DNA from 2 places in the Micromonospora jinlongensis genome. Region 2 is predicted to be linked to the other one. Evidence: riboswitches for the same ligand, from Rfam matches in the RefSeq annotation. Region 2 holds a riboswitch; the other holds the start of a gene.
What was found. Region 2 has a riboswitch for S-adenosylmethionine ahead of HNR22_RS16975 (aminotransferase class V-fold PLP-dependent enzyme). Riboswitches for the same ligand answer to the same signal wherever they lie in the genome.

Region 1 (15,878 bases), 2.6 Mb from region 2:
GCATCCTGTGGGACCTGGGGACCTTCTGGCCCCGGGCCGCGCACCCGTTCGCACCGCCGAGCTACGCCGACCGTGCGGTGCCGGAGCTGGCCGACCGGATCATCCACCTGACCGAGCGGCACGACGGGGTGCTGCTCTGTGGGCACAGCCACGGGTCGGTGCTGCTCGCCCTCGCGGTGCTGCGGCTGCCCCCGCGGGTACGCCAGCGCGTCGTCCTGCTCACCTACGGGTCGCCGCTGGACCGCCTGTACGCCCGGCTCTTTCCGGCCTACCTCAACGAAACGGTGCTTCGCACGGTGGGGGATCGGGTCGAGTGGCGGTGGCTCAACCTGTGGCGGGACACCGACCCCGTCGGTGGTTGGATCTTCGCCCCGCACCGGCCCGGCGATCCGCCTCCGGACCCCGCCGACCCGGCCGGCCGGGTCGACCGGCGGTTGCGGGACCCACAGGGCCTGCTGCCCCCTCCGGGGGAGCGCCGTCCGCCGCCGGTGCGGGGGCACCATCCGGGCGAGTCCGATCCCGACTTCCGGGCGGCGATGAGCGAGCTCGCCCGACGCCTCCGTCTCTGAGGCTTCCCGACCGCGTGCCGGTCAACGGCCCTCGGTCGACCTGTCGGTCTCCGCCACCGTCGCTCGGACCTTTCGCAGGGTCGCATCGGGCGCACGGATCGCGGCCCGCCAGCGGTCCAGCGTCCGGTTGAGGATCCGGACCAGGAACTGCAACTGGTTGACCTGCTCGCGGAGCACGTTGAGCTCGGAGCGGGCGTTGAGCGCCTCGCCCTCCAACTGGGTGATGCGGGTCTGCAACGGCTGCACCAGGGTGAGGGCGGCCTCGGTGAGGGTGTCGGCGGCATCGGCCTTGAACTTGCCCCGCTGCACCACCACAGTGGCGATCGCGGCCAGGCCGGTGCTGCCACCGAGGATGCCGAGGATACTGAGCACCATCTGTACCCACTGCGGTGCGGCCGGCGCCGGAGAAGTGATCACGTGACACCCGCCTGCAACTGTTCGTAGCTCACCAGTTCGCACGCCTGGGCCAGCCTGCGCAGGTCGACGGCGATCTGCCCAGCCCGCCAGAGCGACCCGACCGCCACCGCGGCGACGAACGACGTCGTCGCGATGGACTGTTGGCCTGACATGGCCGCCAGGGCCACCGCGTACATGCCGGTGACCGTGCCGAGCACCAGCACCGACGCGAGTTCGACGCCGAGCCCGGTGGAGAGCCGGCCGGGCCACACGATGCCCAGCAGCCCGCCCACACCCACCGCGATGAGACCCAGCTCCCAGGCGACCTGGATGGGCACCGGCATGGCCGTCTGCACGGAGGTCGGCCGGACGTCGAGGGTCAACATCAGCACGCCGCAGACGGGTGCCGCGGCCAGGACAGCGATCTCGTACGGCTGGTGACGGGATCGGATACGGAGGTTTCCCACGGCAACTCCTTGGTCGAGGACCGGCGTCCAGCAGCGGCCGGTGGGCCGATGCCGTTCGGTGGGTCGCGACTGTGGAGCGGCGGTTCCGTGCGGCGTGGCCCGTTGGTGCGCTGCCTGTGGACGGTCGTTGAGCGAGAAAACTGCGACTCGCCGTCGTTGGCTGCCGATATCTGCCTGTGTAGCACCGATGACCGGTTGTCGTCCACCAGGTGCAACATCGGGTTAACGCAGGTCAGAGCCCATTTCGGGCCGGATTCGACCGTGTCGGGTCGCCCGGAGCGCGGCGGCCCGACCGCACCATGACCTCGGTGACGAAGAGTGTCAGATATCTTGCCGAGGGTGACAATGGTGCGATCGGGTCGCCGATCGGTCAGCGGGCGAGCAGGGCCCGCAGCGCCCGGACCACCTCGGCGGGTGCCTCCTCCGCCATGAAGTGGCCGCAAGTGACCGTCCGATGCTCCAGATCCGGAGCCCAGGCGCGCCACACCGCGGCCGCGTCGTAGCCCAGCGCGGCGCCCCAGTCCTGCTGGAGCACGGTCACCGGCATCCGCAGCTGGTTGCCGGCCTCCCGGTCGGCGGTGTCCTGGGTGACGTCGATTCCGGCCGACGCCCGGTAGTCGGCGACGATCGAGGGGACCGCCTCCCGGGAGGCGCGCAGGTACTCCGCCCGCACGTCCGCCGGCATCGCCTCCGGATCCCGGGTCCAGACGTCCAGGAAATGGCCGAAGAAGGCGTCCGGGCTGCCGCTGATCAGCGCTTCCGGCAGACCGGCTGGCTGCGCCATCAGGTACAGGTGGAACGCGACGGCGGCGGAGGTGCCGTGCAGCACCTCCCACGTGTCGAGGGTGGGCACCACGTCGAGCAGCGCGAGATGGCTGATCACCTCCGGGTGGTCGAGACCGGCGCGGAACGCGACCAGGGCACCACGGTCGTGGCCGGCCAACGCGAACCGTTGGTGGCCGAGCGCGGCAGCCAGCGCCACGACGTCGGCGGCGAGGGTGCGCTTGGCGTACCCGTCGCCGTCGGGGTCGAGGGGCTTGTCGCTGTCGCCGTAGCCGCGCAGGTCGGGGCAGATGACCGTGTGGTCGGCGGCCAGGTCGGCCGCGACGTGCCGCCACATGAGGTGGGTCTGCGGAAAGCCGTGCAGCAGCACGATCGCCGGCCCGGAGCCGCCCACGGCGACGTTGAGCGTCACACCGTCGGCGACTGTCACACGGCGGTAGTCGAATCCGTTGATCCTGGGGTCCACGGGAAACCTTCCTGGTGAGCGGTGCCGGCAGGGGCGGTGGCCCTCGCCGTCGTACCTGGTCGAGCCTGCGCGGTGGTGATCAGCAGGCGATCAGTGCCGAGTCAGTGCGGTCCTCCCGGCGCGCCTAGATTGATGCCATGACCAGGCAACCGGCGGCACCGGACGCGGTGACCTTCGGCGTCCTCGGGCCGGTGACCGCCGTGACCGCGCGTGGCCCGGCCCCGCTGCGCGGGCACCGGCATCGCCTGGTGCTGGCCCGGCTGCTGATCGCCCACGGGCGGGTGGTGCCGGTGGAACGTCTCGTCGACGACCTGTGGGAGGTCGCAACCGACGGCGCGGTGGGCGCCATCCGCACCTTCGTCGCCGACCTGCGCCGGGCCCTGGAGCCCGATCGACCACCCCGGCAGCCGCCCCGGATCCTGGTCACCGAGCCACCCGGGTACGTGCTGCGGGCCGCCCCGGACGCGGTGGACGCCGGGCAGTTCGAGGCGGCCGTCGGCGAGACGGGCCGGTTGCTGGCGGCCGGACGTCCCGCGCCGGCCCTGGCGACGCTGGACGGAGCACTGCGGCTCTGGCGCGGGCCCGCGTACGCGGACTGCGCCAACGAGCCCTGGGCGGTCGCCGAGATCAACCGGCTGGACGAATTGCGGATGCTGGCCGTAGAGCGGCGGGCGGAGGCGCTGCTGGCGTTGGGTCGGCCCGACGAGGCCGCCGCCGACCTGCCGGCCCACCTGGCCAGCTATCCGCTGCGCGAGGATGCCTGGCGGTTGCTCGCGGTGGCCCGCTACCGCGCCGGCCGGCAGGGCGACGCGCTGGCCGCGCTGCGCGAGGCGCGACACGCCCTGGTGACCGAGCTGGGCGTGGACCCGGGGCCCGAGCTGCGCCGGTTGGAAGCCGACATCCTGGCCCAGGCGCCGCACCTCACCCCGGCCCTCGACCACGCCGCCACCCCCGTGCGACCCGTCGAGCCGGGCCCGGCCCGGCAGCGCCCGTTCGTCGGCCGGGACGCCGAGCTGGATCGCCTGCGGCAGGCCGCCGAGGCGGCGTCCCGACGCCGCCAGCCCACCCTCGCGCTGCTCAGTGGCGACCCGGGTGCCGGCAAGACCGCGACGGCCGAGACCCTGACCGAGCGGCTCGCCGCCGAGGGCTGGACCACGGCGTGGGGACGCAGCCCGGAGTACGAGGGTGCCCCGCCGGCCTGGCCGTGGACCCAGATCACCGACGCGCTCGCCGGGCCGACCGATGCCGGGCCGGCCGACGGCCTTGTTGCCGATGCTGGCCCGGGGGACCCCGCCGGGACGCGCTTTCGCCGGCACCGTGCGGTGGCGTCACTGGTCTCGGCTGTCGCCGACCGCGGGCCGGTGCTGCTGGTCCTCGACGACCTGCACCGCGCCGACGGTGACACCCTGGACCTGCTGACCGCCCTGCTCACCGGCCCGCAGCCGGCCACCGGGCCGGTGTTGATCCTCGGCACCTACCGGGCCACCGAGATCAGCCCCGAGCTGACCGCCGCCCTGGCCCGCGCCGCCGGGCTGGAGCCGATCCGGGAGTATCTCGCCGGCCTGCCCGTGTCGGCGACCGACGAGTTGGCCCGAGCTGTCGTCGGGGCGGCACTGGACCCGGCCACCGCCCGGTTGATCCACGATCGCAGCGGCGGCAACCCGTTCTTCGTCCGGGAGCTGGCCCAGTTGTACGCGAGCGAGGGGGAGGCCGCGCTGGCCGCGGTGCCGCCCGGGGTGCGTGACGTGATCCGGCACCGGTTGGCGCAGCTACCCATGCCGACACGTACGGTGCTGCGGCAGGCGGCCGTGCTCGGCCGGGACCTCGACCCGGAGGTGCTCGGTGCGCTGGCCGGTGATCCCGCCGCCGTGCTGGACGCCGTCGACCGCGCCCTTCAGGCCGGCTTCCTCACCGAGCGGGAACCCGACGGGCGGCTGCGCTTCACCCACATCCTGGTCCGCGACACGCTCTACGCCGACCTGTCCACGCCGCGCCGCGCCGCCTGGCACGCGGCCGTCGCTGAGGTGCTGCGACAACGGGAGCCCGTCGAGCCCGCCGCGCTCGCGCACCACCTGCTCCGCGCGGGCGGACCGGTCGCCGCCGGTCGCGCTGCGGCGTACGCTCGCACAGCCGCCGAGCAGGCCGAACGGGGCGGCACCCCGCACGAGGCGGCCCGCCTGTGGGGGCAGGCGATCGAGGCGTACGACCGCGCCGGTGCGGTCGAGCAGCGCGAGCGGTTGACGGCGTTGCTCGGTCTGGGACGCGCGCTGGCCGTGACGGGCCGGCTGGCCGAGGCGCGGCGGCGGCGTGCCGAGGCGATCACCGCCGCCGAGTCCGTCGGCGATCCGCTGCTGATCGAGGAGGTGCTGGCCGGCTTCGACGTGCCCGCCATCTGGACGCGCAACGACGACGACCTGCTCTCCGGGCACATCGTCCGCGCTGCCGAGCACGCCCTGACCGCTCTCGGCCCGACCGGCTCGGCGCGGCGCAGCCGGCTGCTGAGCACCCTCGCGCTGGAGCTGCGCGGCACCACCACCGACCGGGGCCGCCGTGCGGCGCACGAGGCCGAGACGATCGCCCGGACCGTCGGTGACCCGGGGCTGCTGGCCTTCGCGCTCAACGCCCGCTTCATGCACGCCTTCGACCGCGTCGGCCTGGCCGCCGACCGGGCCCGGATCGGCGCCGAACTGGTCGACCTGGCGGCCCGGCACCGGCTGGTGACCTTCGAGGTGCTCGGTCACCTCGTCCTGCTCCAGGCGCACTGCGCGCTGGCCGACCGGCCCGCTGCCGACGCGCACGCCCGCGCTGCCGACCGCCTCGCCGAACGGTACGAACTGCCCCTGGTCGGCGTCTTCACCCGCTGGTACGCGGCACTGCGCCTGGCTCTGGACGGCGACTCGGCCGCGGCGGCGGACGCGTACCGGCTGGCTGCCGCCCGGCTGAGCGCCGACGGCATGCCGGGCCTGACCCGCGGGTTGCTTCCGCTCGCCCTGCTCGGCCTGCGGCTCGCCGAGGCCGTCGGCGGTGACCGGCCGCACCCCGGTCCGGACGGTCCGGACCAGCCGATCCCCGGGCCGGTCGGTGCGGGCTGGGCGGATCTGGACTGGGGTCCGCACGAGCCGTGGGTTCGGCCGTTGCTGCTGCTCGCCGACGGTGACCGGAACGCGGCCGCGGCGGCCCTGCGGACTCTTCCGGACGGGCCGCACGATCTGCTGCGGGAGGTGCGACTCTGCCTCGTCGGCCGGGCGGCGCACGCCCTCGGAGACCGGGTCACGATGGAGCGGGTCTACGTCGAGCTGCTCCCGGCGGCGGATGAACTGGCCGCCGGCAGTGGGGTGCTCACCGTCGGCCCGGTGGCCGGGCACCTCGCCGCCCTGGCCGACGCGCTGGGCCGCGACGAGGAAGCGGCCGCGCACCGCCGCGCCGCCCGCGCGGTCACCGCCCGGGCCCGCGCCGCCACCCCTGCGCCCTGACCGCCGCCCGTTGCCGGCGGCGACTTGCCGATTCGCGTCGGAACCTGGCGGCGGGTGCGGTCAGATGGAACCACCGGCGCGTCCACCGTCGGCCGTCGATCAGGGGGGTACGCCGTGCAGGTGCTCGTCCTGATCGTGGTGCTGGGCGCGACCGTCCTTATCGGCACCACCCTCGGCGGTCGGTACCGGGTCGCCCCGCCGGTCCTGCTCATCGCTTTCGGGGTCCTGCTCGGTCTGACGCCGCCGCTGTCCGAGGTGACCCTCGAACCCGACCTGGTGCTGCTGATCTTCCTGCCGGCGATCCTGTACCGGGAGAGCCTCACCATCAGCCTGCGCGAGATCCGGGCCAACCTTCCGGTGATCGGGCTGCTCGCCGTGGTCCTGGTGGTGCTCACCATGGTCACGGTGTCGTTGACCGCGCAGGCGTTCGGGGTGAACCCCGCCGCCGCCTGGGTGCTCGGCGCGGTCCTCGCCCCGACCGACGCGGCGGCGGTCACCGGCCTCGCCAAACGGCTGCCCCGCAAGCTCCTCACCACCCTGCACGCGGAGAGCCTGATCAACGACGGCACCGCGCTGGTGGTCTTCGCCGTGGCCGTGGGTCTGCTCAGCCAGAGCGCGGAGCCGGGCGTGTTGGGCATCGGTGAGGAGTTCGTCGGCGCCAGCGTCGGTGGCGTGGTCGCCGGTCTGCTGGTGGGGGCCGCCGTGGTGCTGATCCGCAAACGGCTCGACGATCCGCTGCGCGAGGGCGCGCTCAGCGTGCTGACACCGTTCGGCGCCTTCCTGCTCGCCGACTCGGTGCACGCCAGCGGTGTGCTGGCAGTGGTGGTCGCCGGTCTCGTGCTGGCCTATGCCGGCCCCCGGGTGATCCGCGCCCGGTCCCGGGTGCTGGCGTACGCGTTCTGGGACCTGTCCACGTTCCTGATCAACGGCGGTCTGTTCGTCCTGCTCGGCACGCAGATTCCCCGCGCGGTCCGGGGCATCACCAGCACCTCGTCCCAGCGGGCTCTACTGATCGTGGTGATGGTCACCCTGGCAGTCGTCGGCACCCGCCTGGCATTCGTCTACCTGACCGCGCAGGTCGCGAAGTTGCGGCGCCGCCGGATCCTCGACCCGAGCCAGGGGCCGTCGAGCTGGCGGGTGGGAACAGTTGCCGGCTGGGCCGGTTTCCGGGGTGCGGTGTCGCTCGCCGCGGCCCTGGCCGTCCCGACGATGACGGTCTCCGGTCGACCGGTGGTCGAACGAGACCTGATCATCTTCGTCACCGCGCTGGTGATCGTGCTGATCATGCTCATTCAGGGCACCACCCTGCCGCTGGTGGTGCGCTGGGCCCGGCTGGCCGGCGACCCGGAACGCGTCGACGAGACCCGCAACGCCCGGCGGCGGGCCGCGGAGGTGGGCCTGGCCGCTCTTCCCCGGGTCGCCGCCGAGATCGGCGCCCGGCAGGAGGCGGTGCAGAGGTTGGAAGCCGAGTACCAGCGGCATCTGGCGGACCTCAACGAGAGCGGCGGGAGCACGGCTGAGGAGCGCCGGCTGGAACGCCGGCTGCGCCTCGGCGTCCTCGCCCACAAGCGTCGGGAGGTCACCCGACTGCGGGACAACCGGGAGATCGACGATCTCGTGCTTCAGGAGCTCCAGGCCGCGCTGGACAACGAGGAGATCCGGCTGCTGGGCCGCGGGCCCAACGAGTGAACACCTGCGACCCGCTCCCGGCGGGCTCAGAGCACGGCGGGGCTCAGAGCACCTGGGCGAGGAACCGGCGCAGCCGAGGATGCTCGGCCCGTTCGAAGACCTGCCCGGGCGGACCGGCCTCCAGCACCACGCCCCGGTCCATGAAGGCCACGGTGTCGGCGACCTGCCGGGCGAAGCCCATCTCGTGGGTGACCACCACCATGGTCATGCCGGCGGCGGACAGGTCGGCCATCACCGCGAGGACGCCCTTGACCAGCTCCGGGTCGAGCGCGGAGGTGGCCTCGTCGAAGAGCATCACCTCGGGCCGCAGCGCCAGCGCCCGGGCGATCGCGACCCGCTGCTGCTGACCGCCGGAGAGCTGCGCGGGTCGGGAGTTGGCCTTGCCGGCCAACCCCACCAGCTCCAACTGGGCCCGTGCCACGGACTCCGCCTCGTCCTCGCCGAGCTTGCGGAGCCGACGCAGCGCGAGGGTGACGTTGCGCAGCACGCTCATGTGCGGGAAGAGGTTGAACTGCTGGAACACCATGCCGACCCGCTGCCGCAGCGCGTCCGGGTCGTCGCCCAGCACGCTGCGCCCGTCCAGCAGCACGTCGCCACGGTCCGGCTCGATCAGCCGGTTGATGGTGCGCAGCAGGGTGGACTTGCCCGACCCCGACGGGCCGATCACGCAGGCCGTGGCTCCGCGCGGCACCGTGAGGTCGACGCCGCGCAGCACCCGGTTCGGCCCGAAGGCGAGGTGCACGTCGCGGACGTCGAGGCTGACCGAGGTGGTCGTGTCGGTGCTCATCGCCGGTCTCCTTCGGTCGGGGCGTACGCCGGGGTGGTGTCGTCGTCGTCCTCGTCTGTCGGCGCGGCGGCCGGCCGACCGTTGCGCAGCCGTCGGTCGATCCAGTTGACGACGTGCGTCAGCGGAACGGTCAGCGCCAGGTAGAAGAGCCCTGCCAGCAGCAGCGCGGACTCGTTGCCGGTGGTGGCCGCGTAGTCCTGCCCGATCCGGAACAGCTCCCGCTGGCTGGCCACCAGGCCGAGGAAGTAGACCAGGCTGGAGTCCTTGATCAGCGCGATGAGCTGGTTGACCCAGGCCGGCAGCACCCGCCGGATGCCCTGCGGGATGATCACCAGCCGCATCGAGTCGGACCAGGAGAAGCCGAGGGCGCGGGCACCCTCCAGCTGGGCGGCCTCCACCGACTGGATGCCGGAGCGGAAGATCTCCCCGATGTACGCGGCGGCGATGAGTGACAGCGCCAGGATCCCCAGCGGGTAGGGGTCCGGTCCCCAGACCTGCATGCCCAGCGGGGCCAGCCCGACGCCGATCAGCAGGATCGTCGCCGCGGCCGGCAGCCCACGAAACACGTCGGTGTAGACCCGCGCCGGCCAGCGCAGCCACCGGCTGCGGGAGATCCCGGCGACGGCCAGCAGCAGGCCCAGCACCGAGCCGAGCAGGGCGGCGGAGACCGCCAGGATCAGCGTGTTGGGCAGCCCGACGGTCAGCATCTCGGGCAGCGCCTCGCCCATCGCGTCCCAGTCGAAGAAGGTTTCCCACAGGGTGCTCAACGGATCCATCGGTCGCCTCTCCTACCGCCCTGCTCGCTCGTCACCGGTTCAGGACGCGGCCGACGCGGACGCCGACGGCGCGACGGACGCGGACGGCGCGACGGACGCGGACGGTGCCGTCACCGTGCCGCTGCCCGGCGTGAAGTCCGCCGGGATCGGCCGGCCCGGGTAGTACTGCGCCTGCAACCGGCTCCAGGTGCCGTCCGCGATGACCTCGTCGAGGCCCTTGTTCAGCGCCTCGCGCAGCTTGTCGCTGCCCTTGGCGACGGCGTACGCGGTCGGTGCCGGGCTGAGCTGCTTGGCCGCCACGGTGATCTTGCCGTTGCTGTCGGCGGCCGACTTCTCGCCGATCTCGGCGGGGGCGATCCACGCGTCGGCGGTGCCGGCCTTGAGCTGGTTGATCGCGCCGTTGTAGTCCGGCACCCGCACCGGGTCGAGCTGCTTGCCGGTGGCGTAGTCGTCCTGGACGGTGCCCTGCACCACCACGACCCGCTTGCCGGCGAGCTGGTCGAAGCCGGTGATCGGGGAGCCGGCCGGGACGTCCAGGCCGAAGTAACCGAAGTCGTAGCCGTTGCCGAAGTCGACGGTCTTCTTCCGCGCCTCGGTGATGGTGATCGAGGAGCTGCCGACGTCGAACTTGCGGTTGTTGACCTGGGAGAGCAACGCGGAGAAGTCGGTGCCGACGAACTCCACAGTGAGGCCGAGCTTGCCGGCCACCGCGGTCAACAGGTCGTTGTCGAAGCCGGTGAACTTTCCGTCCTTGAGGAAGACGTTCGGCGGGGCGTCGGTCAGGGTGCCGGCCCGCAGCACGCCCGGCTGGGCCAGGCCGTACGGGTTGGCGGTGGCGTCGGACGAGCTGTCGCCGCCGCAGGCGGTGAGGGCGGTGGCGGCCAGGATGGTGGCCGCGCCGAGGGCGGCGGCACGGGTCAGGGCAGGAAGAAGTCGCACGGGTGTCTCCGAGAGGGTCGTGTCTCGGCACGCACGGGTGTGCGTCGCCGACGGTGCGCCCGATGGGCGTACCGGTGAGGGAGAGGGTTCGGGAGAAGTGCTGCGCTAGTGCGTGGTGCCGCGACAGGCGGCGCTGCACATTCGCATCATGTCCACGTGCCGTCGCCGGGTCAGTGCCGGCGAGGGCCAACCGGCGCGGAGTTCCGCGACGTCGGTCGGTGGGGCGGTGCTGAGGATGCGCATGGTTCTCCCGGGTCTGTGCTGACCTGGGTGCCAGGCCACGCTTGCACCGACGTCGTGCCGGTGCCTGGTCTTCACCCGGGGCACCCCACCGCGGAGGAGGGTTGCCGGCCAGCGAGCCGGGGCTTCGCGCTGGCGCTCATGACCTGGGCCGAGGCTAGCAGCAGGCACCGGTGGGTCGTCCAGTCGTTATGACCACGCTCACCGTGCGCGACGAGGTGCCCCGCCCCGCAGGTCAGCCGGCGTGTACGTGCGGCCGGCGGCGCGGGTCGGGCTCCTGGCGGCGCAGGATCTCCCGGGTGACCGAGGCGATCGCACCCTGCCCGAACGCCAGGTAGCGCAGGATGTTGCGGCCCGGGCTGCCCTCGCTCCACTCGAAGTAGATGTGTGGGCGTCGCCGGCTCCGGTCGCGGATCTCCAGCAGCAGGGCGGCGAGCGCGGTGGGCACCGAGGAGCTGGCCAGTCTGAGCACCGGGAAGCGGTGGTCCGCCATGCTGCCGCGGACCAGCAACTCGGTTTCGAAGTCCGAGGGGTCGGTGACGTGCACTTCGACGAAGATGACGTCGCTGTCGTCGGGGAAGTCGTTGTCCGCCATGGTCTGTGCCAGCTTGGCGCGGTACTCCGCCACGTCCCCGTGGTCGGGTTCGTGCGCGATGAGGCGGATCCGCCGCCCGGCGCGCTCGTCGATCATCCTGGTCGCGACCGGGTCCAGCTCGACCTGGTTGACCCGTAGCTCGTAGGCCCGGGACAACCGGGAGAGCACCGAGACCACGATGATCGCGCTGATGAAGCAGACCGCGATCTTGACGCCGTCGGGGCGTTCCACCACGTTCGCCGCTGTGGTGTAGATGAAGATCACCGCGATGGTTCCGAACGCGATGGTGCGGCCGCGCTGCCGTCGCCGTCGCGCCGCGAGGGTCACCGCCGTCGCCGCCGACGTGATCAACACCAGGACCCCGGTGGCGTACGCGCCGCCCTGCGCGTCCACGCTGGCCTCGAAGAGGACCGTGATCAGGAACGCCACCGCGGTGAAGACCAGCACCAGCGGCCGGACCGCCCGCGCCCAGGTCGGTGCCATGCCGTAGCGCGGCAGATACCGGGGTACGAGGTTGAGCAGACCGGCCATCGCCGAGGCCCCCGCGAACCAGAGGATCCCGATGGTGGACAGGTCGTAGACGGTGCCGAACACCTCCCCGAGCTGCTCGTGCGCCAGGTAGGCCAGCGCCCGGCCGTTCGCCGGGCCGCCCGGCTGGAAGGCCTCCGGCGGGATCAGGACGGTGGTCGTCACGCTGCTGGTGATCAAAAAGACGCTCATGATCACCGCGGCGGTGGTGAGCAGCCGGCGCGCGCCGCGGATCCGGCCCAGCGGGCGCGCCTCGGAGTCCTGCGGGTCGCCTCGTACGCTCGGCATGACTGCCACCCCGGTCTCGAAACCGGACAGCCCCAACGCCAGTTTCGGGAAGACCAGCAACGACAGCCCGACCACCATCCAGGGATCGCCGTGCCCGGTGCTCAGCGTGGTGGTCCAGTCCTCGACGGCGCTCGGGTGCGTCACCACCCGCCACAGCGAGTCGACGATCACCACCGCGTTCAGCCCCAGGTAGAGCGCGACGAGGACGACGGCGATCCCGATGGCCTCGGTGAATCCCTTGAGGAACACCGCGCCCAGCAGCGACACGAGCACCAGCGTGACCAGCACCTCGTGTCCCTTGAGCCCGCTGGGCCAGAACGGGTTCTCGTCGATGTGCGCTGTCGCGTCGGCCGCCGAGAGGGTGATGGTGATGATGAAGTCGGTGGCCGCGAAACCGAGCAGCACCAGCACCAGCAACTTGCCCGGCCAGTAGCTCAGCAGGCGTACGAGCATCGCGATGGAACCCTCACCGTGTGGGCTCTCCACCGCCACCCGCCGGTAGACCGGCAGCGCACCCAGCAGTGTCACCAGCACCAGCACCAGGGTTGCCACCGGCGAGAGCGCCCCGGCGGCCAGAGCCGCGATGCCCGGCTGGTAGCCGAGCGTCGAGAAGTAGTCGACGCCGGTCAGGCACATCACCTTCCACCACGGGTGGTGCCGGTGCTCCGGCGGTCGCCCATGCGGCCCCGGGTGCTGCACGGGCTGCTCCGAGCCGGTGCCGAGCAGCCACCTGCGCAGCCGGCCCGCGCGTCTGTCGACCTCCACCGGCGCGTCCCCCGTCATCCCGCCCATGGTCACCGTGAGTATCCGCCCGCCGTGCCGCGCCCGTCCGCCGGTGCGCGGAACCCAGCCGGCGCGGCGGCGGGTTTCGGGCCCGGGGCAGGGGGGAAACAGCGCCCCCGGGTCGGCGGGCGTGCGCCGTGCCGGGCGTCGCCGGGGGAGGGGACAGGGCATGGTCGGTGGCCGTCGCTTCCGCCCGGGTGGTGGCTTCGGTCGCCAACTCGACGAGTACGAGACCAGGGTCGGCGTGCCGCCGTCCACGGAGTCGCCCAATCCGCCCCCCAGCGGCCTGGTGGACAGCGCCGTCTACATCCGAGGGCACCGGTTCGCCTCGCCGTCCGGCCTCGCCGAGACGTACCGCTGCCTGCAGGAGCAGGACGGCGCGATGGCCTGGATCGGCCTGTACCGGCCCGACATCGAGCAGATCACCTCGCTGGCCCGGGAGTTCCGGTTACACGACCTGGCGGTCGAGGACGCGATCAACGCCCACCAGCGACCCAAGCTCGAACGGTACGGGGAGACCCTGTTCGTGGTGCTGCGTGCCGCCCGCTACGAAGACCTGCGCGAGGAGGTCGAGTTCTCCGAGCTGCACCTGTTCATCGGGCCGGGCTTCGTGGTCACCGTCCGCCACGGCGAGGCACCGGATCTGGCCGCGGTGCGGCGGCGGTTGGAGACCGAGGCGCAGATGCTCGCCCGGGGCCCGGAGGCGGTGCTGTACGCGATCCTCGACCAGGTCGTCGACGGGTACGCGCCGGTGGTGGCCGGGCTGGAGAACGACATCGACGAGATCGAGACCGAGGTGTTCGGTGGTGACCCGAACGCGAGCCGGCGCATCTACGGCCTCAGCCGCGAGGTCATCCAGTTCCAGCGGGCCGCCCGCCCCCTGCTCACGGTGCTCGACGCGCTGGCCGACGGCGCCGGCAGCGGCAGCGAGGACGAGGAGCTGCGCCGCTACCTGCGCGACGTGACCGACCACCTGACCCAGGTCGTGGAGCGGGTGGACGGGTTCCGGCACCTGTTGCAGAACATCCTCACCGTCAACGCCACGCTCGTCTCGCAGCAGCAGAACGAGGAGATGCGCAGCCTCACCGCGGCCAGCTACGCCCAGAACGAGGAGCTGAAGAAGGTCTCGTCCTGGGCGGCGATCCTGTTCGCTCCCACGCTCATCGGCACCGTGTACGGGATGAACTTCGTCCACATGCCGGAGTTGAACTGGCACTTCGGCTACCTGTTCGCGTTGTTGCTGATGCTGCTGGTCTGCGGCACCCTTTACCTGATCTTCAAGCGGCGCGGCTGGTTGTGAGCCGCGCGGCCGGGATCACTCGATGCCGCGCAGGATGTGCCGTTCGTCCTCGACGTCGTCGTCGCCGGCACTGATCCGGCCGAGCAGCACGGCGGCGGCCCAGATCGTCAGTGGCGTGGCCGCCCCGGTCATTCCGCCCCCGGTCCGGTCGTCCCGGGTCTGGCTCCGCTCCCCGCGCGGTGGCCTGCGCTGAGCCTGCATAGGCACTGCCTCTCCTCGTCGAAGCCGCCTCGGCGGCACGGGGTGCGCCCGCGCCACCGGCCGGGCCACCCGCGCTCAGGCAGGTCACCACCGGTACGGCATCCATGTCGAACCATCCCACGTCGGGCCGCGTTACCACCGCTTGTTTTCAGTTTCCCGACTGTCGCCCGCCAAACCGGACATTTTGTGGGCGCCTCCCGCGCCGCAGGGGCAGACCCCTGGGCAGTGCTCAGGGCAGTGGGTGGGCGATGCCGCGCGCGTGGTCGGTGAGCGCTGCGCCGACCACGGTCGCGGGCAGCGGCAACACCTCCAGACAGCGCCGCACCGCGGCGGCCATCAGCGCGTTCGGCACCCGCATGGAGAGCGTGCAGTGCGGCACCCAGCGACCCGGCTGGTAGTGCTCGGCCAGCGGGATGCCGGCGGCGGTGAGCCGGTCGGACACCAGGCGCTGATGGGCCAGCAGCTCCGGGGTGGGCGCCGGGCCGAGCCAGAGCACCCGACCGACGAACTGGCCGGCGTGTTGGAAGTCGAGGCGCAGCGGGGCCGCGACCACTGTCCCGCGCAGCGCCTCGGCGACCTGCTCCGGATCGAAGCGGGGCGCCACCGCGAGGGAGACGTGCGGTCGGTGGCGCTGCTCCAGCAGCGATCGCATGCTCTGCACGCCCTCGGCCTCCAGCGCGTCCCACAGCACCCGGATCCGGCGGGTGGCGTCCGGGTCCAGATACAACTCCAACGCCGCGACCATTCGATCACCGTAGCGGCCGAGGTTTGAGCGCCCGTCTCCGGCGGTACCTGGTGCGAAACCGACCAGGAGGCGTGCCCGGTGGACGTGAGTGACCTGCTGACCGAGACGTACGACCGGCTGCCCGAGCTCGTCCGCGCGGCGGTCGACGGGCTCAGCCCGGAGCAACTGCGCCACGAGCCCAGACCGGGCACCAACTCGATCGGTTGGCTGGTCTGGCACCTCACCCGCGTGCAGGACCATCACGTCGCCGACCTGCTCGACGCCGAGCAGATCTGGGTGAGCGGCGACTGGGCAGGCCGGTTCGGCCTCACCGCCGACCCCGACAACACCGGCTACGGACACTCGCCCGCGCAGGTCGCCGCAGTGCGACCGGAGAGCGCACAGGCGCTGATCGACTACTACGAGGCGGTCGCGTCGCGTACCGGATCGTTTGTGGCCGGCCTGCGCCCGGCGGACCTGGACCGGGTGGTCGACGAAGCGTGGGACCCGCCGGTCACCCTCGGCGTCCGTCTGGTCAGCGTCGCCGAGGACGACCTGCAACACGTGGGCCAGGCCGCCTACGTACGCGGCCTGATCGAGGCCGGCTGACCGGGGTCCGCCGGGCCCAGGGCAGCCCACGATGGCCCTCACCCGATCCGGGTGAACCGGCGTCACCCCGGCGCCGGTGATCCTGCGGAGAACCGTGGGAGGGGAACCCGATGCGTACGACGGCGGAGCAGTACCTGCGACAGTTGGACGCCGGTCGGCGCCCCGACCTGCCGGAAACCACAGCGGGCACACTGCGGCTGGACGTACGCGCCGACGGCTGCACCGAACACTGGTATCTGACGATCTCCGACCAGCGCGTCACCGT
Region 2 (15,878 bases):
CTCGACCTCGGTCAGCCGCTCGCTCACGGACTGCACGTCGACACCGGGCAGGGCCAGCTCGTTGAGCAGCGCGGTGCCCCGGACCAGGTTCTGCGCGGCCCTGGTGAAGAGCTCGTAGAAGGCGCCCTCGGTGGGGCGGAAGGAAAACTTCACAGCACAGACCTCGTCGCGTCGGTGGAAGGGTGGCGGCGCCCGAAGAACGTCCGCTCGGTGAATGCTAGGAGCCGACAGAACCGTGAATTCGCCGGCCCACCCCTGGCCAAGCCTCATTCACCGCTCGTTCACCTGCTGTTCATCTCGGCCGTCCCACGCGCACCCGGTCCCCCAGCAAGCAAGCGTTCCCGCTCCTGAGCCACGTCGAAATCGGCAGCCGGATACCCCAGATCAAGCGTGTCGAACGTCTCACGCAGCAGATGGGCCACCGCCCAGTCCCGGTACCACTTACGGTCCGCCGGCACCACGAACCAGGGCGCGGCGTCCGTCGTGCACCGGCTGAGGGCCTCGGCGTACGCGGCCTGGTAGTCCTCCCAGTGCCCCCGGGAGTCGATGTCGGAGGGGTTGTACTTCCAGTGCTTCTGCGGGTCGGTGAGCCGTTCCAGCAGGCGGTTGCCCTGCTCCTCGTACGAGATGTGCAGCATCACCTTGACCACGGTGATGCCGCCCTCGGTCAGCTCCCGCTCGAACGAGTTGATCGCGTCGTAGCGGGCCCGCCAGGTCGCCTCCGGCACCAGCGCACCGACCCGGGCGATCAACACGTCCTCGTAGTGCGAGCGGTTGAACATCCCCACGTAACCCGGCGGCGGCAGCTCCCGCCGGATGCGCCAGAGGAAGTCGTGCCGCAACTCCTTCCGGGTTGGCGGCCCGAACGAGCGGATGTGCAGACCCAGCGGGTTCATCGCACCGGCCACCCGCTTGATCGTGCCGTCCTTGCCACCGCAGTCCATGGCCTGGAGCACCAGCAGCACCCGGTGCGCGGGCCGCTCCGACCCGGTCTTGGCCATCGCGAAGAGCATCTCCTGCTGCCGGCCCAGCTCTCCGCCGACCAGCTCCACCTGCTCCCGCGCCCAGGCCTTACGGCGTTCACCGCGACCGACAGTCTCCGGCAGGCCGGGCGTGGCACGGGGATCGATCCCGCCGAGATCCACCGGTGCGGTGACCCGCAGCAGCTCCCGCACGGAGCCACCGACCGGTGCCACGATCTGCCCTTGCTGGGGTGCGCTCATCCACGGATCATCGCCCACCCGCAGGCCATCCGCCCGCCGAGGGCCACCCCTCGGATGACGGGCGGGGCTGCCAGCGCGTGCGGTCGACGGGAGGATGTACGCCAGGACGGTGCCGACCGGGAGGGTGGTGGGTCGTGCGGGACCTGGCGACGGAGTTCGAGGCCGAGCGGGGCCGGCTGCTCGTGGTGGCCCACCGGATGCTGGGCAGCCGCAGCGAGGCGGAGGACGCGGTGCAGGAGACCTGGCTGCGCTACGCCGGGGCGCTCGCCGACCCGACGGCCCGCGCCGAGATCCGTGAACTGTCCGCGTGGCTGACCACCACCTGCGCCCGGATCTGCCTGGACGTGCTCCGTTCGGCCCGGGTGCGGCGGGAGGCGTACCCCGGGCAGTGGCTGCCGGAACCTGTGGTGAGCGCGTTGGGCGGCCCGTCGTCGGACGCGTACGCGACGGACCCGGCGGAACGGGCGGTCCGCACCGACCAGGTCGGCGCGGCGTTGCTGGTGGTGCTGGAACGGCTCGCGCCGGAGCAGCGGGTCGCCCTCGTGCTGCACGACGTGTTCGCGGTGCCGTTCGCCCGGGTCGCCGACGCGCTCGGCACCACCGAGGTGGCCGCCCGCCAGCTCGCCTCCCGCGCACGGCGGGCGATCACCTCCTCGGACGTCCCCCGGCACACCGCCGACCTGGCCGAGCAGCGCCGGGTGCTCGAAGCGTTCGTCGCCGCCACCGAGTCCGGCGAGCTGGACCAGCTGCTCCGGGTGCTCGCGCCGGACGTCGTCTTCGTCGGCGACTCCGGCGGGCACTTCCCCGCGGCCCGGCAGCCGGTGCTCGGCGCGGCGGCGGTGGGTCGCTTCACGCTCGGCCTGTTCGGCCGCGCCGGCCGGTACGCCGACCGCGTACGGTCCCGACCGGTGCTGGTCGACGGCGCGCTCGGCCTACAGATGGAGACGGCGCACAGCGACGGGCGGCCGATCCGACTGGTCACCGCGTTCGCCGTGGACCAGGGGCGGATCACCGCCATCTACAACCAGCTCAACCCGGAGAAACTGACCGGCCTGGCGCCGTTGGGCGACGACGACACCTGGCCGCCGCGCTGGTGAGCCGACCGACCGGGCGTGCGGCCTCAGACCACGAGGGCCAACCACTTGCGGTACGCGGTGGCGAACGGCTCGGTGCCGTCGCCGAGTGACCCGAGCAGCCGCTGGGCTGCGGCTTCGGCCTCGGCCACCACGTCGTCCGGGTAACCGAACCGGGCCCGGTGCTCCGCGAACTCGTCCTCGTCGAGCAGCTCCACCAGGCCGGTGGCTCGACGCCGGACCACGTCGAGGTCCAGGTCGATGATGTGCACGACGTCGTCGGATTCCCAGTGGGCCGGGGTGGTGATGTCGCAGTAGACCTCGCTGGTGCGGGGCGGCGGGTTGAACATGGCCGTCCACCAGGCGCGATGTGGCACCAGCAGCACGAACGGGATCTTCTCCACCGATGGCCGGCCGTGGTAGACCGACGCGGTGCCCTCGGGCACGCCGAGCCAGATGCCGAGATCGTCCTCGGTGAGCCGGCGGGCCGGGTAGTCGCGGTGGGCGCTGCCGTCGTACTTGCGGTAGATCACTCGGACCATGTCGCTCGGCATGATTCGCACCCTAACCGATACTGCCCACGCGTCGTAGCGCGGCGGTAACCGGACGGCATGGCCCGGACCGACCGGCCGTACCGGCATCTCGCCACGCGCCGGATGGGCGCGGCCGGTGTCGGCGACGACGGGTACCGTCGCACGGTGACTCCGCCCCGCACCGCCACCGGTTCCGCCACCCCGTCGGCCCGCGCCAAGGGCCGCCGGAGGGGTGCCCGGCCCAGCGGCACAGAGCTGCTGGCGGCGGCGGTCGGCGCGGTGCCCGGTGGCGCGGAACGCCCCGGCCAGCAGCAGATGACCGAAGCGATCGAGGAGTGCGTGGCCGGCGGCGAGCATCTGCTCGTGCAGGCCGGCACCGGCACCGGCAAGTCACTGGCCTACCTCGCGCCGGCGCTCACCGTGGACGGCCCGGTGGTGGTCTCCACCGCCACCCTGGCGTTGCAGTCCCAGCTGGTCGACCACGACCTGCCCCGACTCGCCGACGCGGTCGAGCCGGTGCTCGGCCGTCGGCCCACCTTCGCGGTGCTCAAGGGTCGCCACCACTACCTCTGCCTCGCCCGACTGGACAACTCCACCGAGGAGGAGCCGGAGGACACCCTCTTCGACGCCCCGGCGGCCCGCCCCGGCGGCGGGACGAAGTGGCTCGGTGAGGCGGGCCGGCTGGGCAAGCAGATCGAGCGGCTGCGTGACTGGGCCGAGAAGACCGCCACGGGCGACCGCGACGAGCTGGACCCGGGCGTCGACGACCAGGCCTGGCGGCTGGTGTCGATGCCGGCCCGCGAGTGCGTCGGCGCGACCCGCTGCCCGTTCGGGCAGGAGTGCTTCGCCGAGGCGTCCCGGGCCCGTGCCCGCGAGGCCGACATCGTGGTGACCAACCACAGCCTGCTCGCGGTCGACATGCTCGCCGACCGGCACATCGTGCCACCGCACAAGCTGCTCATCGTCGACGAGGCGCACGAGCTGGCCGACCGCGTCTCCTCCGCGGCCCAGGCGGAGCTGGTGCCGGAGCTGATCGACCGGACCACCCGACGGGCCCGTACGCTGCTGCGGCCGGAGACCGCCGAGGCACTCACCGCTGCCGGTGACGCCCTCGCGGTCGGGCTGGCCGAGGCGCCGGCCGGGCGGCTCACCGCCGGGCTGCCGACGCCTCTTCGGGAGGCGTGCACGCTGCTCGACGCGGCAACCCGCTCCGCCCTGGACGCGATCGGCGACATCAAGGCCGACGACCCCGACCCGGTCCGCAAGCAGCAGGCCAAGGCCGCACTGGACGAGCTTTCCACCACCGCGCAGCGGCTGCTGGAGGAGGCCGACCACGACGTGGCCTGGGTGGAGAAGAACGACAGCGGCAGCCGTCGTGCGCTGGTGGTCGCGCCGCTCTCGGTGGCCGGCACCCTCGCCACCCACCTGTACGACGAACGCACAGTCGTCGCCACCTCGGCGACCCTGGCGCTGGGCGGCCGGTTCGACACGGTGGCCCGCGCCCTCGGGCTGGACGCGCCGCCGCCCGCCCCGCCGACTCCCGCCGCGGCCGCGATGGCCGCCCGCACCGGCCCGGGCCGTCCGGCCGCCGAGGCGCCGGGCCGTCGCCTCGCTGGAGATGTCACCGCCGGCGCCGTCGTACCGGCCACCGAGGGTCCCGGGTGGCGGTCCCTCGACGTCGGGTCGCCGTTCGACTACGCCCGGCAGGGCATCCTGTACGTCGCCGCGCATCTGCCCCGCCCCAGCGTCTCCGGGCTCCCCGAGGCCGCCGGGGAGGAGTTGCTCGGGCTGGTCGAGGCACTCGGTGGTCGTACTCTCGGGCTCTTCTCCTCCCGGCGGGCCGCGCAGCAGGCCGCGGAGCTGCTGCGGGCGCGGACCGACCTTCCGGTGCTGCTCCAGGGCGAGGAGGCCCTGCCGCTGCTGGTCCGCCGGTTCCGGGAGGAGCGCGCGAGCTGCCTGTTCGGGGTGATGTCGCTGTGGCAGGGGGTGGACGTGCCGGGTGACGCCTGTCAGCTCGTCGTCATCGATCGGCTGCCCTTCCCCCGTCCGGACGAGCCGCTGGCCGCCGCCCGCGCGGCGGCTGTGGACGCCGGTGGTGGTTCCGGCTTCTCCGCCGTCAGCGTGCCGATCGCGGCGGTCCGGCTGGCCCAGGGTGTGGGCCGGCTGATCCGGGCGACCGGCGACCGGGGCGTGGTCGCGGTGCTCGACTCCCGGCTGGAGACGGCCCGGGGCTACGGGCCGTTCCTGCGCCGCTCGCTGCCGCCTTTCTGGTACACGACCCGCCCCGAGGTGGCCCGCGGCGCCCTGGAACGCCTCGCCAAGTCCTGAACCCAACGCGCCGCGACGCCCCGCCCCGCGCGCCGCTGTCGCGCCGCCAAGATCGCGCTACAACAGGGAAACAGTGGCCTCCCCGAGCGGGGAGGCCACTGTTTCCACGATCGTGCGTGATCTTGACGCCAGCGGCCCGGGAGGTCAGGGGCCTGGGAGGTCAGGGGGCCTGGGAGGCGACCACCACGGCGTCGGGTGGGGTGTCCGGGACCCTTCGGGCGGCGAGCCGGCGGACCGCGGTGTTCAGCACCGCGATGAGCGGCACGGAGACCAGGGCGCCGGTGATGCCGGCGAGTACGACACCGGCGGCGATACCGATGATCACGGCGAGCGGGTGGAGAGCGACCGCCCGGCCCATGATCAGCGGCTGGAGCACGTGCCCCTCGATCTGCTGAACACCGATCACCGCCCCCAGGATGATCAACGCGGTGACCGGGCCGCTGTCGACCAGCGCCACCAACACCGCCACGCCACCGGAGAGCGCCGCACCGACGATCGGGATGAACGCGCCGAGGAAGACCAGCGCGGCCAGTGGGAAGGCGAACGGAACGTCGAAGATGACCAGGAAGATGCCGATGCCGACCGCGTCGATGAAGGCGACCAGCACTGTCGCACGGACGTAGGCGCCGAGCGTGTGCCAGGAGGCGCGGCCAGCGTCGTCGACCTTCCACCTGGCGGCCACCGGCAGCAGCCGGACCAGGAAACGCCAGATCCGGTTGCCGTCACGCAGGAAGAAGAACGTCGCGAAGAGCACCAGCAGCGTGCCGGTCAGCACCTCCGCCAGCGTCGCGGCCGTGCTCAGCGCACCGCTGGTGAACTTCGAGGTGTTGTCGTTGATCCAGGCCTGCGCCTCGTCGATGTAGCGGTCGAGTTGGCCGTCGGACAGGTGCAGCGGGCCCGTCTTCAGCCAGTCCTGGATCTGCCGGACGCCCTCCGAGGACTTCTCGCTCAGCTCCGGCACACCGCGGATGAACTCGTTGACCACCAGCGTCAGCGTGCCGATCACCGCGGCCAGGCCGCCGACCAGAACCACCGCCGTCGCCAGCGACCGGGGCAGTCGGGCCCGCAACAGCCAGCCCACCGCCGGCGCGAGCAGCGCGGAGAGCAGCAGAGCGATGGCCAGCGGGATGATCACGATCTTGATCGTGCCGACGACCCGGAGCAGGGCCCAGGCCACCACACCGATCACGATCAGGCGCCAGCACCACGCGGCGGCGATCCGCAGCCCGTGCGGGACGTCAGCGTCATCCCGGCTGGAGGTTGAGCTGTGCAGGTCCACCGGAGGTTCCGCGCCGAACACCGAGGCGCTCGGCGGTGCGGGCGGCCCCGGTACGGCCGGCGACGCCACCCGGGCGGCGTCCGACACGCCGCTCAACTCCTCGCTCGTGCTGCCCTCGTCGGCAGGCGCCGAATCCTGTCGTGACTGGTAGGCGCGGCGCAGCCGCCCGCGTACCCGCTCGAAGCGGCTCAAGCGCACCTCCTGGCAGAAGAAATCGGTCCGCCCACGGCGACAGGTCGGACAGCATACGTCCGTTGCCGACACCGTAGGGCAGTTCCGCCACACATTGCCCCCGCCACCACCGGCGTAACCACCGGCAGCCGGCCGTCGGCCACACGGTAGCGTCTGCGGCGTGACCGTCGACAACGATCTCGACGCCGGCCTGCCGATCCGCCTGCTGCACGACCGGGTGCTGGTGCGGATGGAGGGCAGCGAGGGCGAACGTCGCTCCACCGCCGGCATCGTCATCCCGGCGACCGCCCAGGTCGGCAAACGCCTCGCCTGGGCCACCGCCGTGGGAGTGGGCCCGAACGTCCGCGCCATCGTCTCCGGCGACCGGGTGCTCTTCGACCCGGACGACCGCTCCGAGGTCGAGCTGCACGGCCGTGGGTACGTGCTGCTGCGCGAGCGGGACGTGCACGCCGTGGCCGCCGAGCGGATCGAGAACGACCCCACCGGCCTCTACCTCTGACGCACCTCCCCGGGCCACCACGCCCCGCCGCGCGCCGTTTGCCCGGCCGCACGACGGGAAGCCATCCGGCGACCGTGGCCCTGGGGAGGGACGATGCCGGTATTCGTTAAGAAGTTGTTGACCTGGGGCAGCGTCGCGTTCCTGATCTACTTCGTGGCCTTCCGGCCGGACGGCGCCGCGCAGATGTTCAAGGCGATCGGGGCAGCCCTGATCGCGATGTTCCAGGGTTTCGGTGACTTCCTCACCACCCTGATGACCTGAGCTGGGCCGGGGCACCGGCCGTCAGGGGTGATGCGGCGGCCAGGGCGCGGGCGGTCGCAGGGCAGCGGGCCAGCCGGACGGGGCGTAGCCCACCGGAGGCGCGGCAGGGGCCAGCACCACCGGAATCGGCACCACCGGCTCGTCCGGCGCGTCCACCGGGCGCTGCGTACCGTCCGGGAAGCGCAGGTGGTAGCGGCTGCCGTCCCAGACCCCGGTCGGGGCCTGCGGGTCCCGGCCGACGAAGAACGACCGGTACGCGGTGATCGCGTCCAGCAGCTCCCGCTCCTCTCGCGCGCTCCGGTCCTGGTCGGCGGGCTTGCGGTCCAGGCCGCGCAGGGTGCCGTCGCGCAGCAGGGCCAGACGGGTGGCCGCGGACTGGTAGCCGCGCATGGCGCGCACCCCGGCGTCACCAGCGACCCGCCGGGCCCACCTGCGGGCCGCGTGCCGCCGGCCGAGGCTGCTCAGCGCGGCCACCTCTGGCGGGCTCAGCCAGCCGGCGCGTACGTAGTCCGGCAGGGTCCGCTCGGTGAGCCGCCCCTCCCAGGCGCGCAGCCACACCGCCAGCCCCACCATCCCGAAGAACACCGGCACCATCAGGCCCAGGAAGCCGTACAGCATGATCAACGCCTGGCCGGTGGCCTGGGTCAGCGTGGGCAGCAGGTTCCACGTGCCGTGCAACATCATCGCCAGCAGCAGGCCGCCGATCGGGGCGAGCACCCGGACCCGCCGGTCGGCCGTCCGCGCCGCGATGCCCAGCCCCACACCGGTCATCGAGGTGAAGAGCGGGTGGGCGAACCCGAACAGCAGGATCCTCAGGATGAAGATCGCGATGACCTGCTGGATGCCGGTGGCCGGGCCGTACCGGTCGACACCGGACGCGTAGCCCAGCCCGCCCAGGTAGAGGATGTTCTCCACCATGGCGAAGCCGACCGCGGACAGCCCGCAGTAGACCAGGCCGTCGGTGATCCCGGACCACTCGCGGCGGCGGAACACCAGCAGCAGGATCGGGCCGAGCGCCTTGGTCAGCTCCTCGATGAACGGTGCCACCAGCACCCCGGTGAGCGCGTCGGGCAGACCCCAGTCCTCGAAGCGGTTGGCCGCGAAGTCGTTTACGGTGAGCGAGGCGGCGGTGGAGACGAACGCTCCCCAGGCGAAGCAGAAGATCAGATATTTCAACGGCTCCGGTTCGTACCGGTCCAGCCAGAGGAAGCAGGCGACCAGCACCGGCACCGGCAGGATGGCGGCGGCCACCCCGATCAGCAGGGCCTGCACGCCGAGCGACTGGCCGAGCGTGAAGACCATGAACACCGCACAGGCGGCGATGAGCAGCACCACCCCGGCCAGCGCCAGGAACCGCCGCCAGCCCAGTCGGCGCAGCGGCATCCGGGGTGCCTCGCCGACGGACGGGGCCGCTGGCGCGGGCGACGACGGCAGGGGTGAACCGGGCGGGGTGTCGGCCATGCGGTCAGCGTAGCGATCTGCCGCCGGCTGGTCCGGTCGCATCGGCAGCCGCTATGCTGCCGGCAGGTCACGAGCGCCAGCGTCAAGCCCCGGCTTGCTGGCCGGCAACCCTCGTCGAGTTCGCGGTGGGGTGCCCCGGGTGATGACCGGGCCCAGCCCGATCGGTGTGCTGGGCAAGCGCGGACCCCGTCCCGATGCCGCACCCGGGGTCCCTGACCCCGGAGGTTCCGGCGTGTCCGTCACCCTTGTCCCCTCGCTGCCCACCCGCCTCGACGCCGCGGCCCGGCCGGCCTCGTCGCGACCGCTGGACGTTCTCGGCATACCAGGCGAGATCAACCTGGACTACGCGGCCAGCGCACCGTGCGCGCGGGCCGCCGCCGACGCGGTGGCCGAGCTGCTGCCGTGGTACGCGAGCGTGCATCGTGGCGCGGGAGCGCTGTCCCGGCGCTGCACCCTCGCCTACGAGCAGGCCCGGCAGACGGTCGGTGACTTCTTCGGCGTCCGCGCCGACGACCACGTGATCTTCACCCGCAACACGACCGACGCGCTCAACCTGCTGGCGCGCTCCCTGCCGGCCGGCACGACGGTGGTCACGAACGCCTCCGAGCACCACGCCAACCTGTTGCCCTGGCCACGCGGCTCGGTCCGGCTGCCGGTGCCCACCGACCCCGACGCGGCGGTACGCGACCTCGCCGCCGCCCTCACCGAGCTGCGCCGGGGCAGCAACCTGGCGCTGCCGGTACTGGTCGCGGTGACCGGTGCCAGCAACGTGACAGGTGAGCTGTGGCCGGTCGCCGAGCTGGCCCGGGTGGCACACCGGCACGGCGCCCGGATCGTGCTGGACGCCGCGCAACTCGCCCCGCACGTCCCGGTCGATTTGCTCGCGCTCGACGTCGACTACCTGGCCGTGTCCGGCCACAAGCTGTACGCGCCGTTCGGTGCGGGTGTGCTCATCGGCCGGGCGGACTGGCTGGACGACGCCCCGCCGTACCTGGCCGGTGGTGGTGCCACCAGCCACGTCGGGCCGGCGACCCACGACGTGACCTGGGCGACCGGGCCGGCCCGGCACGAGGGCGGCACCCCGAACCTGCTCGGGGCGGTGGCGCTGGCAGCCGTGTGTGCGGCGCTCGACGACGCCGACCGGGCCGCACTGGCCGCCCACGAGCAGGGGCTGCTGGCTCGACTGCGCTCCGGCATCGCCGCCCTGCCGAACGTCGTGGAGCTGCGCACCTTCGGCCCGGACGCGCCCCGCGTCGGGATCGTCTCGTTCGTGGTCGCCGGCTGGGAGTCCAGCGACGTGGCCGCGCGGCTGGCGGCCGAGCACCACATCGGCGTACGGGACGGGTTGTTCTGCGCTCACCCGCTGGCCCGGCGGCTGCTCGCCGAGGCGGCGGGGCGTACCGGTCGGCGGGACCTGCCGCCCACCGCGCTGCGTGCCAGCATCGGCCTGGGCAGCACGGCGGCCCAGGTGGACCGGCTGATCGCCGCGCTCGCCGAGCTGGGCTGAGGCCTCCGCGCGCCCTCGCTCAGCCGACCGGCGGGGCGGTGGGTGGTCTCGGCGCCTCGCCCGGCTCGGCGGGCTCTCCGACCGGGCGCTCCTGCTCACCGAAGGCGGTGCGGATCCACCGGTTCGCCTCCTCCTGTTCGATTCCGGAGGCCACCAGCAGGTCGCTCGCGGTGGTCCGGATCTGGGCGACCACCACACTGCCCGAGAAGCCGACCCCGTCGCCGTACGCTCGCCCGGCCTCGCTGACGGCCCGCAGCGACCGCTCGCGGGCCTTCTCCGGTTCCTCGCCGGCGGCGAACTCGTGTTTGAGCAGCCGGACCGACTCGGCGAGGTGGTTGATCGCGTCCGGCATCGGATCGGGCACCGGCTCCTCGTCCTCGATCAGCGTGACTGACCTGCGGATCAGCGTGCCGCTGTTGCGCATCGCCCGGTCGATCGGGTCGGCCGCCTCCGCGTAGTGGGTCAACTCGTCGCGGCGGTGCCAACGGGCCGGGGAGAGGGTGGCTGTCTCCTTCGCGCCCTCGATCGCCTCGGCCAGGGTGGCCAGCTCCTCCTTGTTGTTGCGCAGCCGGTCCAGTGCGCGCTGGATGCCGGCGCGGTCACGGTTGCGCAGCCCGTCGGCGGTGGCGTCGAGTTGGGCGGCGAGCAGGTCCAGCGCCGGCCGGGCAGCCCGGTTGATCACCCGGAGCGGGTTCAGTGGCAGCAGCACCGCCGTGACCAGCAGCGCGATCCCACCGCCGAGGAACGCGTCGACGAAGCGGGGGATCTCCAGGTTCTGGGTCGACGGGCTCAGCGTGACGATCAGCACCGCCGTGGCCGCCGCCTGGATGACGATGGCGACGCTCGCCCCGGCGAAGATCGTGAGCAGGATCGCCACCGTCACCACCAGGCCGAGCTGCCAGGCCCCGGTGCCGAGCAGGTAGATCAGCAGGTCGCCGACGGCAACCCCGACCCCTACCCCGACGATCAACTCCACGGTCCGGCGGAACCGCTGGCCGACCGACGCGGCAAGAGTGCCGACCGCGGAGATCGGCGCGAACACCGGTTGCGGGTTGCCGAGCAGCCGGTGCGAGACGAAGTACGCCAGCCCGGCAGCCAGCCCGGCCTGCACGGCGAGTCCGCCGGCCATCCGCACCCGGTGCAGCCGGTCGTGCAGGGTGGCCCGGCCGCGATGGCGCAGCTCCTCGGTGGCCTCGGCGATCCGGGCGCCGTCGATGTCCACCAGCCCTTCGCGCAACGGGGTGCGTCGCACCATCGGAGGTCGCTTGTCCCGGGCCACGGCCATGGGCGCGACTACCCGTGGTGGGCCCGCTGAATCCTCCCTTTCTCGCGCGTCCTGGGTGGATGCGGCAGACTCGGGCGGTGGTTGATCTGCTGGATCGCTGGCGAATCGCGGCCCGGGGCGCCGGTGCGCCTTCGGGCCTGACGTCGACCAGTGCCGGGGAGCAGCTGCTCGCCCGGTGGCGGGAGCCGCACCGGCACTATCACACGGTGGCCCACCTGACGGCCGTGCTCGACGTGGTGGACGAGCACGCCGACCTGGCCCGCCGGCCCGACGTGGTCCGGTTGGCGGCCTGGTTCCACGACGCCGTCTACGACCCGCGGTCCGCCGGCGACGCCAACGAACGCGACAGCGCCGCGCTGGCCGAGAGCGTGCTCGCCGGGCTCGGGGTGCCGGCGGCCACGGCGGCGGAGGCGCGCCGGCTGGTACTGCTCACCGCTGGGCACACGGTGGCACCGGGCGACCCGGACGGCGCCCTGCTGTGCGACGCGGACCTCGCCGTGCTGGCCGCGCCGCCGGCCGACTACGACAGGTACGCGGCAGCCATCCGGCGGGAGTACGCGCACGTGCCGGAGCCGGCCTTCCGGGCCGGGCGGGCCGCGGTGTTGACGAGCCTGCTGGCGCTGCCCGCGCTGTTCCGGCTGCCGCCGCTGGCCGCCCGATGGGAGGAGCCCGCCCGGGACAACGTGCGCCGCGAGCTGGCCGCGCTCAGCGAGGGGTCGGCGGGCGCGGGCTGACCAGGTGCTTCGGGCGACGCAGGCCCGCGGAGCGGAGCAACCGGACCAGCTCCCGGCTCGGCACCACCTGCGCGCCGAGCCACACCGCCGCCGCGAACCGGTCGGCCGGAATGTCGTAGTGGTCCCGGTCGAAGCCGCGTCGGGGCGCGCCCAGCGTCTCGGCGAAGGCGTGCAGCTCGGCGTACGAGACGTCGCTGATCAGGTGCGACCAGAGCCGACCGCGCCACGGCCAGGCAGGCCGGTCCAGGTAGAGCATGGTGCCCAAGCTATCCGGCACAGTTGATCATGTTGATGATCGCCCGCTGGCGACCTAGCCTCGGCTGCATGGCCCCCACCAATCTCCTCGACGACCTGCGCGACGCGCTCGGTGGCGACGCCGTGCTCACCGACCCGGACCTGCTGCGGATGCACCAGCGGGACGAGGCCGACCTGTGCGCCGCCGGCACCCCGCTCGTGGTGACCCGTCCGCGCAGCACCGACCAGGTGGTCGCCGTGGTCCGGGCAGCGGCGCGACACGGCGTACCCGTGGTGCCGCAGGGTGCGCGCACCGGGCTGGCCGGCGCGGCGAACGCGGTGGACGGCGCGGTGGTGCTGAGCACCGTGGCGATGGACGAGATCCGGGAGATCGACCCGGTGAGCCGGATCGCGGTGGTCCAACCCGGGGTGGTCAACGCGGCGCTGGCCGGGGCGGTGGCGAAGCAGGGCCTCTGGTATCCGCCGGATCCTGGCTCCTGGGAGTCGTCGACGATCGGCGGCAACGTGGCCACCAACGCCGGTGGCATGTGCTGCGTGAAGTACGGCGTGACCACCGAGTACGTCCTCGGCCTGGAGGTGGTGCTCGCCTCCGGTGAGGTGCTGCGCACCGGCCGGCGTACGGCCAAGGGGGTGGCCGGGTACGACCTGACGCGGCTGTTCGTCGGCTCGGAGGGCACCCTCGGGGTGATCACCGAGGTGACCGTGGCGTTGCGGCCCGCGCCGGCCGAGTCGCTGACCCTGGTGGCGGTCTTTCCGTCCACGGCGGCGGCCGGCGCCGCGGTGGCCGAGATCGCCGCCCGCGGGCTCACGCCCAGCCTGTTGGAACTGCTCGACCAGACCCACCTCCGGGCGATCGAGGCGTACCAGCCGATGGGGCTGCGGACCGACGCACAGGCCCTGCTGCTGGCCGCCGCGGACACCGGCACCCGTGCCGCCGACGACCTTGCTGCCCTGGCCGCTGTGTGCGAGGCGGCCGGCGCCGACGAGGTCTACGCGGCCACCGACGCGGTGGAGGCGGCGGCGCTGCTCCAGGCCCGCCGGCTGGCCCACCCCGCCATGGAGAAGTTCGCCGCCGACGCCTACCCGGGTGGCAACGGCGGTCTGGTGATCGACGATGTGGCGGTGCCGCGCGGTTCGCTTGCCGCGCTGCTGGACGGGGTGGCCCGGATCGCGGCGGAGTGCGAGGTGCCGATCGGGGTGGTGGGGCACGCCGGGGACGGCAACATGCACCCGAACATCGTGGTCGACCGGGCCGACCCGGCGAGTGTGGAGCGGGGCCGGCGGGCGTTCGACGAGATCATGCGGCTCGGCCTGGACCTCGGCGGCACGTGCACCGGCGAGCACGGGGTGGGGCTGCTCAAGCGGGACTGGCTGGCCCGGGAGATCGGGCCGGTCGGCGTCCGGGTGCACCAGGCGATCAAGTCGGCCCTCGACCCGGCTGGTCTGCTCAACCCGGGCAAGGTGCTCTGACCCTGGCTGAAGGTCAGCCCTTGACCTCGGCCGGGGTCGCCTGGGTGAGCAGCAGCAGGATCTCCCCGGCGACCGGTGTGCGCTCCTCACCAGGGCAGTCCTGCGAGGTGATCAGCCCGGTCGAGGTGAGCAGGCTGGACGTCAGCGCGTCGATGCAGGTGGTCCGGTACCTCCGGGCCTGATCGGTCTCGGCGGCCAACCTCGGGTTGGCGAGCAGCACCTGGAGCCGTTCGGTCAGCTCCGGTGCGAGGGTGCCCCGGGAGGTGACCCCGTCGCCGGCGCAGTCGAGGCACTGCCACGCGCCGTTGCGCTCGACGCTCAGGGTGCGCATCGGCCCGTCTTCGCCGAGCCGCTGGAGCAGGCTGACCTGACCGGCGGCGACGGTGGTCGGGATTTCCAGCTGCGATCCGCCTCCCGCCACCGGGGCGGACGGTTGCGCCAGAGTCGTATCCGGCTTGTCCCGGTCGAACAGCGAGCACCCGGTCAGGGCACCGACGAGCGCGACGGCGAGGAGGGGTAGGAGCAGACGAGGGCGCGCGCGGGGTAGCACGCGCGGAAACCTACCCCACCGTAGGTAGCGACCGAAACCACCATCCGGGTCGGTATCGATGGTTACCCATTGGTAACGTCGCAATTCGTCATCGAGCGGACGGACGCAGCTCCGCCTGATCGTCGTCGCCGCCACGGTCGGCGGCGTAACCCCGCACATCCGGAGCGCCGAGCCGGGCGGCGTCCGCCGCGGCGTCGTCCGGCATCAACTGGGACTGCCGCTCGGCCTCCACCCTGGCGCGGTAGTGCTCCACCTCGCGGGCCCGGGTCGCCTCGTCCCAGCCGAGCACCGCGCCCATCAGCTCGGCGGTGTGCTCCGCGGACTCCAGCCCCCGGTGGCTGGTCTCGAACGAGATCCGGGTCCGCCGGGTCAGCACGTCCTCCAGGTGCAGCGCACCCTCGGCCCGCGCCGCGTACGCGACCTCAGCCGCCAGATACTCCGGAGCACCCGCCAGCGGAGACGCGAGCAACGGGTCGGCGTCGATCAGGGCCAGCAGGTCCAGGGTGAGGGTGCCGTACCGCTCCAGCAGGTGCTCCACCACGCCCACCGGCACGCCGTGCCGGCGGGCCAGGTCGGCCCGGTCCCGCCACATCGCCGGGTAGCCGTCGGCACCCAGCAGAGGCAGGTCGGCGGTACGCGACGAGCGCGTGCCGCCGAGCCGGCGGGCCGCCCGGTCGACCACGTCGGAGGCCATCACCCGGTACGTCGTGTACTTGCCGCCGGCGACCAGCAGCAGCCCGAGCATGGGCTCGAAGACAGCGTGTTCACGGGAGAGCTTCGACGTCGAGTCGGCCTCGCCGGCCAGCAACGGCCGCAGCCCCGCGTACACCCCCTCGATGTCGGCGGTGGTCAGCGGCCGGTCCAGCACGGTGTTGACCTGCTGCAACAGGTAGTCGATGTCGCTGGCCGAGGCGGCCGGGTGGGAGCGGTCCAGCCGCCAGTCGGTGTCCGTGGTGCCGATGATCCAGTGCCCGCCCCACGGGATGACGAAGAGCACCGACTTCGCCGTCCGCAGGATGAGCCCCGCCTCGCCGGTGATCGCCGAGCGGGGCACCACCAGGTGCACCCCCTTCGAGGCGCGCACCCGGACGCCGGGCCGCAGGCCCACGTCGTTGAGCATCCGCGACATGTCGTCGCTCCAGACACCGGTGGCGGCGATGACGGTACGGGCGTGCACCTCGAACTCCGCGTCCGGTGAGCCTGCCGGCGCCTCCAGGTCACGGACCCG

Region 1: another riboswitch for S-adenosylmethionine. It lies ahead of HNR22_RS28865 (transporter substrate-binding domain-containing protein); the one in region 2 lies ahead of HNR22_RS16975 (aminotransferase class V-fold PLP-dependent enzyme).

What each region holds. Positions count from the first base shown of each region.
Region 1 covers NZ_JACCHK010000001.1:6,396,114-6,411,991, forward strand. The annotation lists gene HNR22_RS28825 (hypothetical protein) at 1-569, shown strand, start outside; gene HNR22_RS28830 (hypothetical protein) at 591-944, opposite strand; gene HNR22_RS28835 (hypothetical protein) at 983-1,432, opposite strand; gene HNR22_RS28840 (alpha/beta fold hydrolase) at 1,803-2,681, opposite strand; gene HNR22_RS28845 (ATP-binding protein) at 2,819-6,154, shown strand; gene HNR22_RS28850 (Na+/H+ antiporter) at 6,269-7,843, shown strand; gene HNR22_RS28855 (amino acid ABC transporter ATP-binding protein) at 7,887-8,630, opposite strand; gene HNR22_RS28860 (amino acid ABC transporter permease) at 8,627-9,406, opposite strand; gene HNR22_RS28865 (transporter substrate-binding domain-containing protein) at 9,446-10,345, opposite strand; SAM riboswitch class IV at 10,621-10,732, opposite strand; gene HNR22_RS28870 (APC family permease) at 10,821-12,779, opposite strand; gene corA (magnesium/cobalt transporter CorA) at 12,949-14,079, shown strand; gene HNR22_RS28880 (hypothetical protein) at 14,095-14,286, opposite strand; gene HNR22_RS28885 (2'-5' RNA ligase family protein) at 14,510-15,025, opposite strand; gene HNR22_RS28890 (mycothiol transferase) at 15,104-15,613, shown strand; gene HNR22_RS28895 (SCP2 sterol-binding domain-containing protein) at 15,724-15,878, shown strand, end outside.
Region 2 covers NZ_JACCHK010000001.1:3,826,314-3,842,191, forward strand. The annotation lists gene HNR22_RS16930 (DUF47 domain-containing protein) at 1-153, opposite strand, end outside; gene HNR22_RS16935 (PPK2 family polyphosphate kinase) at 282-1,223, opposite strand; gene sigJ (RNA polymerase sigma factor SigJ) at 1,358-2,320, shown strand; gene HNR22_RS16945 (DUF402 domain-containing protein) at 2,344-2,850, opposite strand; partial or broken gene HNR22_RS32025 (ATP-dependent DNA helicase) at 2,953-4,350, shown strand; partial or broken gene HNR22_RS32030 (ATP-dependent DNA helicase) at 4,462-5,157, shown strand; gene HNR22_RS16955 (AI-2E family transporter) at 5,318-6,628, opposite strand; gene HNR22_RS16960 (GroES family chaperonin) at 6,789-7,127, shown strand; gene HNR22_RS16965 (hypothetical protein) at 7,221-7,388, shown strand; gene HNR22_RS16970 (PrsW family intramembrane metalloprotease) at 7,410-8,891, opposite strand; SAM riboswitch class IV at 8,915-9,035, shown strand; gene HNR22_RS16975 (aminotransferase class V-fold PLP-dependent enzyme) at 9,106-10,356, shown strand; gene HNR22_RS16980 (FUSC family protein) at 10,376-11,611, opposite strand; gene HNR22_RS16985 (HD domain-containing protein) at 11,719-12,375, shown strand; gene HNR22_RS16990 (DUF4031 domain-containing protein) at 12,347-12,631, opposite strand; gene HNR22_RS16995 (FAD-binding oxidoreductase) at 12,700-14,100, shown strand; gene HNR22_RS17000 (hypothetical protein) at 14,114-14,650, opposite strand; gene HNR22_RS17005 (FAD-dependent oxidoreductase) at 14,739-15,878, opposite strand, start outside.